Regions from separate parts of the Frigoribacterium sp. AP1 genome, predicted to be linked through region 1. Evidence: predicted binding sites of a transcription regulator. Region 1 holds the regulator's gene; the other holds the start of a gene.
What was found. The regulator HrcA, encoded in region 1, represses chaperone genes, less so after heat shock. The targets are predictions, from matches to a motif close to TTNGCACTCGNNNNNNNCGAGTGCNAA.
Positions count from the first base shown of each region.

Region 2: groL (chaperonin GroEL) is a predicted target of HrcA. The motif match lies at 1,898-1,924, and genes of this name have one in related genera.

Region 1 is NZ_CM155288.1:3,211,893-3,215,096, forward strand. It holds gene dnaJ (molecular chaperone DnaJ) at 1-1,062, opposite strand, end outside; gene hrcA (heat-inducible transcriptional repressor HrcA) at 1,172-2,194, opposite strand; gene AC1MBW_RS15215 (DUF4870 domain-containing protein) at 2,375-2,860, shown strand; gene hemW (radical SAM family heme chaperone HemW) at 2,984-3,204, opposite strand, start outside.
Region 2 is NZ_CM155288.1:2,025,099-2,028,302, forward strand. It holds gene AC1MBW_RS09695 (DUF2332 family protein) at 1-239, shown strand, start outside; gene AC1MBW_RS09700 (DUF3263 domain-containing protein) at 379-666, shown strand; gene AC1MBW_RS09705 (LytR C-terminal domain-containing protein) at 684-1,256, shown strand; gene AC1MBW_RS09710 (cold-shock protein) at 1,563-1,766, shown strand; gene groL (chaperonin GroEL) at 1,966-3,204, shown strand, end outside.

The sequences.
Region 1 (3,204 bases):
CAACTCGGGAGCCGGGGAGCGCCGACCGGAGGCGAACTTCTCGATCAGCTCGCGCTCCTTGTGGCTGAGCTTGGTCGGGGTGACCACCTGGACGCCGATCTTGAGGTCGCCGCGACCCGTTCCGCGCAGACGCGTGATCCCGCGGTCCTTCACGGTGATGATGTCGGCGCTCTGGGTGCCGGGCCTGATCTCGACCTCGATCTCGCCGTCGAGCCCGGTGAGCGTCGTCGACGTGCCGAGGATGGCGTCGGCCATCTGCACCTCGAGCGTCGCCAGCAGGTCGTCGCCGTTGCGGCTGTACGTGTCGTGGTGGCGCACCTTGACCTCGAGGTAGAGGTCGCCGTTCGGGCCGCCGGCCTGGCCGACCTCGCCCTGGCCGGGCAGTTGGAGCCTGAGGCCCGTGTCGACGCCCGCGGGGATGTCGATGGGGATCGAGCGACGGGCCCGCACGCGGCCCTGCCCCTGGCAGGTCGGGCAGGGGTTGGGGATGACGGTGCCGTAGCCCCGGCAGGTGCCGCACGGGCTCGACGTCATGACGTTGCCGAGCAGGGAGCGCACGGTGCGCTGGATCTGGCCGGAGCCACCGCAGATGTCGCAGGTCTGCGGCGACGTGCCGGGCGCGCAGCACGAGCCGCTGCACGTGTCGCAGAGGACGGCCGTGTCGACCTCGATGTCGCGCTGGGTGCCGAAGACGATGTCCTCGAGGTCGACCTCGAGGCGCAGCAGGGCGTCCTGCCCTCGCTCGCGTCGCGATCGCGGGCCCTGGCGCTGACCCTGGCCACCCCCGCCGCCGAAGAACGCGTCGAAGATGTCGCCGAAGCCGGCGGCCCCGCCTCCCCCACCGCCACCGAAACCGGGCTGCGGGCCGAGGTCGTACCGTTCGCGCTGCTGCGGATCGCTGAGCACGTCGTAGGCGTGCGTGACGTCCTTGAAGCGTTCGGACGCCTCGGGGCTGGGGTTGACGTCGGGGTGCAGCTCGCGGGCGAGCTTGCGGTACGCCTTCTTGATCTCTTCCGGGGTCGCCTGACGGTCGACTCCGAGGACGTCGTAATGATCTGCCACTGGTTCTCGTCTGCCTCTGGTGTGGTGTGGTGGTCTTCCCGGCGGGGCCGGGCCCGGCGGGCCGGGACGGGGATGGGGGTCGTGGGACGGCCGGGGCCGTCGGCGTCGGCTACCGTTCGGCGAGCAGCGACGACAGGTAGCGGGCGACGGCACGCACCGCCGCCATGTTGGTCGAGTAGTCCATGCGCATGGGCCCGAGGACGCCGAGCCTCGCGATCTCGCTGCCTTGCGTCGAGTATCCGCTGGCCAGCACCGACGCCTGCGACAACCCGAACGAGGCGTTCTCACGCCCGATGCTCGCGGCCACGTCGACGGCGTCGAGTTGCATCTCGCCGAACAACCGCAGCAGGGCGACCTGCTCTTCGATCGCCTCGAGCACCGGGAAGAGGTCGCCGCTGAAGTCGTCGCCCGTGCGCACCAGGTTCGCGGCACCGGCCATGACGAGGCGGTCCTGGCGTCCGGCGGCGATCTGCTCGGTGAGGCTCGCGACGACGACGCCGACGACCGCCGCGAGGTCGGGGCGGAAGCGCGTCGGCAGGTCGGTGAGGGCCGTGGAGGCCTCGCCCAGGGGCCGTCCGTCGACCGCGGCGTTGATGGCGGCCCGCAGCTCGGACAGGAAGGACTCGTCGACGGTGGTGCGGATGTCGACGACCCGCTGCTCGACCTGGCCGCTGTCGGTGATGAGCACCGTCATGACGCGGCCGTCGCCCAGGCTGACCAGCTCGACGTGACGCACGCGGGCCCGGGAGAAGGTGGGGTACTGCACCAGCGCCACCTGGTTGGTGAGCTGCGACAGCAGACGGACCGTCCGCCCCAGCACCTCGTCGAGGTCGGTGGAGTCGCCGAGGAAGGTCTCGATGGCCTGACGCTGGGCGGCGCTGAGCGGTCGCAGGTCGGCGAGCTGGTTGACGAAGAGCCGGTAGCCCTTGTCGGTCGGCACGCGACCCGACGAGGTGTGCGGGGCCGCGATGAGCTCTTCTTCTTCGAGCAGCGCCATGTCGTTGCGGATCGTCGCCGCCGAGACGCCGAACTGGTGTCGCTCGACGATGGACTTGGACCCCACCGGCTCGCGGGACGCGACGTAGTCGTGCACGATGACGCGCAGCACTTCGAGACCGCGTTCGGAGACCATGACGCACCTCTCTTCGCTCGACGCCCCCCGGGTCGTCCGCACGCCGGGCGACCGGGCCTGGCACTCGACGTGCCGGACTGCCAATCGTACGACACCTCCGTCGCGAGGCCTACTCGCGCCGCGCCCGGCTGCCCTAGGGTGGCGGGGACATCCGCAGGACACTCACGAACAGGTGCAGCCATGACCGAGACCCCTCCCGCCCAGCCGAACGGCCCGCAGAACGGTCAGCCCGGCCAGCCCTACGGCCAAGGCCAGCAGCCCGGGCAGCCCTACGGCCAGGGCCAGCAGCCCGGCGTCGGCTACGGTCAGCAGCCTGGCTACCAGCAACAGCCCGTCCAGCCGATGCGCCCCGAGGACGAGAAGCTCTGGGCCACGCTCATCCACCTCGGCGGCATCATCTTCGCGTTCGTCCCGGCTCTCGTGGGCTACCTCGTGCTGAAGGACCGCGGCCCGTTCATCCGGGAGCACACCAAGACGGCTCTGAACTTCCAGATCACCATGGCCATCGTCTACGTGATCTCGGCGATCCTGACGGTCATCGTCATCGGCGGCGTACTCGCACTCGTCGCCGGCATCCTCGTCGTCATCTTCTCGATCATCGCCGCCGTCGCGGCCAACAAGGGCCAGTGGTACAAGTACCCGCTGACCATCGAGTTCATCAAGTAGACGGTCGACCGGCCCGGACGGGCACGACGCGAGGCGCGACTCCCCCGGGAGCCGCGCCTCCTGCGTTCCCGGCCCGCGCCTCCTCGGTCCACCGTGCGCGAAGCGCAGGAGGAGGGCACGCGGTCAGTCGGGCAGCAGGCGCCGCACGACGGCGTCGGCCATCAGGCGACCCTCGCGGGTGAGCACCACGCGACCCTGCAGGGCCGGGCGCCCCTCGACCCAGCCGTCGGCGATGAGTCCGGCGACCGCCTGGCGACCGTCGTCGTCGAGCTCGGTGGTCGGCAGCCCCTCGCGGATGCGCACCCCGAGCAGGACGCGCTCGACCCGACGGGTCTCGTCGTCGA
Region 2 (3,204 bases), 1.2 Mb from region 1:
TGGTCTCGACGGGCACGCTCGTCTACCTGCCGGGTCGGCGGCGCCAGGCCTTCGTCGACGAGGTCGGCCGGTTGGGTGCGCGGTGGATCTCGTACGAGCGCCGCGACCTGCTGACGGACGTGGTCGCCGAGGTGCCGCCGGGGGTGTCTCCCGACGACGCGTTCGCGGCCCTCGCCCTCGACGGCCGGGTGCTGGGCGTGGGAGACGCCCACGGCACGCGGCTGCACCTCACGGCCTGACCGTGAGCCGGCTCGCGGCACCGGGTGACCGACGGCGCCTCGGTCGGGTGGGTGCGTTGTCGGACCACGCCCCCGGCCTCCGCGATCGCTCGGGGTGCCGCCCGTAGGATGACCCGGAACCCAGGGGAGGGCCGCCACGATGGACGAGAACGCGACAGGTGACGACGTGCGCTCGAGCGTGCTGTCCGAACGCGACCGCGCCGTCCTCGACTTCGAGCAGCGTGCCCCTGCCTCGGCCGGTGCGCGAGAGGCCGCGATCCGTCGCGAGTTCGGCCTCGGGGTCGTCCGTTACCAGCAGATGCTCAACTCGCTCATAGACCGACCCGCTGCACTGGCCTACGCACCCATGCTCGTCGGCCGCCTGCAACGCCTGCGAGTCGCCCGCCGCGACGCCCGATCGACTCGTTCGTTCGGTCCGACCCGCTGACCCACGAAAGACCACGCATGCCGAAATTCGACCGAGACCGGTTCGACGACGTCCCCGCCGACCTCGACCGCGTCGGGGCCCATAGGGCCGAGAAGCGTCCCGGCAGCGGCTGGATCGGCTTCGCCTGGGCGGCCCTCGCCGTCGGCGTGCTCGTCGGCGCCGGGGTCGTCTACCTCGGGGTCGCGAACAACAGCTTCCAGTTCGTCAATCCGTCGTCGTCGAGCACAGCCGAGGCCCAGGCGCCCGACACCGAGACGGCGACCCCGACGGCCACGCCGACGGTGGCCCCGCTGACGGACCCCTCGCAGGTCGACCCCTCGGTCACCACCATCACCGTCCTGAACGGCACGGCCACCGCCGGGCTCGCCGGTTCGGCCTCCGAGCGGCTCGAGACCGCCGGCTGGGTCGTCGGCACCCAGGGCAACGCCAGCGAGCGCGTCGCGACGTCCACCGTCTACTACTCGGCGGCCGACGACGAGGCCGCGGCGCTCGGACTCGCCCAGCAGCTCGGCATCACCGACGTCGAGGCGAGCGACGCCTTCCCGGGTGCCGCCGTCACGATCGTCCTCGGGGCCGACTACAGCGCCTGACGACGCCGCCCCGGCGGTCTCGATCCGAGGAGGCGCGGGCCCCGTCGGGCCCTCACCTCGCCTCCCGTGTTACGCCCACGTTTAATAACCGGTGAAATCCTCGTTTTCTGCGGGTGTTTCTCGGATGAGGTGCCCTTTTCCGCTTTTCGCGTGATTAGCATCTGGAATTGGTCGCCCCCCACGGCTCGCCGACCTGGTGTTCTGCACGAGTGACGCTGTCCCGTCCGGGCTCGCAGATGACTGCGTCGACGACCCGGCTCTGCAGCACCGCACGCGCCGTACCACCACAGCAAGGAGAGCGACACCATGGCAAACGGGACCGTGAAATGGTTCAACGCGGAGAAGGGCTACGGCTTCATCACCGTCGAGGGAGACGGCCAGGACGTCTTCGTGCACTACTCGGCGATCGACATGAGCGGGTACAAGGTCCTCGAAGAGGGTCAGGCCGTCGTGTTCGAGGTCGGCACGGGTGACAAGGGGCCGCAGGCGGAGTCCGTCCGGCTCGCCTGAGGCCCGTCGGTGCGCGTCGACGCACCCACCCCCTCGCCGCACGCCGTCACGGTCCACCGTGGCGGCGTGCTCGTGTGTCCGGGCCCCGCCACGTCACTTGCACTCTCATCGGGCGAGTGCCAGAATCGTTGCTGGCACTCGCGACACGTGAGTGCCAATGCTTCTGCTTCATGACGTCCGGGAGGGACGAAAAACACACATGGCTAAGATCATTGCTTTTGACGAAGAGGCCCGTCGTGGCCTCGAGCGTGGCCTGAACATCCTGGCCGACGCGGTGAAGGTCACGCTCGGCCCGCGTGGTCGCAACGTCGTGCTCGAGAAGAAGTGGGGCGCCCCCACCATCACGAACGACGGCGTCTCCATCGCCAAAGAGATCGAGCTCGACGACCCCTTCGAGAAGATCGGTGCCGAGCTCGTCAAAGAGGTCGCGAAGAAGACCGACGACGTCGCCGGTGACGGCACGACCACCGCGACGGTGCTGGCCCAGGCCCTCGTCCGCGAAGGTCTGCGCAACGTCGCGGCCGGTGCCGACCCCATCTCGCTGAAGCGCGGCATCGAGAAGGCCGCCCAGGCCGTCTCCGACCAGCTGCTCGCCGACGCGAAGGACATCGAGACCAAAGAGCAGATCGCTGCCACGGCCTCGATCTCCGCTGCCGACCCCACCATCGGTGCACTCATCGCCGAAGCGATCGACAAGGTCGGCAAAGAGGGCGTCGTCACCGTCGAAGAGAGCAACACCTTCGGCACCGAGCTCGAGCTCACCGAGGGCATGCGCTTCGACAAGGGCTACCTGTCGCAGTACTTCGTCACCGACCCCGAGCGCCAGGAAGCCGTCTTCGAAGACGCCTACGTGCTCATCGTCAACTCGAAGATCTCGAACATCAAAGACCTGCTGCCGATCGTCGACAAGGTCATCCAGTCGGGCAAGCAGCTGCTCATCATCGCCGAGGACGTCGACGGCGAGGCCCTGGCCACGCTCGTCGTGAACAAGATCCGCGGCATCTTCAAGTCGGTCGCCGTCAAGGCCCCCGGCTTCGGCGACCGTCGCAAGGCGCAGCTGCAGGACATCGCGATCCTCACCGGTGGTCAGGTCATCGCCGAAGAGGTCGGCCTCAAGCTCGAGAACGCGACGCTCGACCTGCTCGGTCGTGCCCGCAAGGTCATCATCACCAAGGACGAGACGACCATCGTCGAGGGTGCCGGTGACGACGAGCAGATCGCCGGCCGCGTCCGTCAGATCCGCAGCGAGATCGAGGCGACCGATAGCGACTACGACCGCGAGAAGCTCCAGGAGCGTCTCGCGAAGCTCGCCGGCGGCGTCGCCGTCATCAAGGCGGGTGCCGCGACCGAGGTCGAGCTGAAAGAGCGCAAGCACCGCATCGAGGACGCCGTGCGCAACGCGAAGGCCGCCGTCGAAGAGGGCATCGTCGCCGGTGGT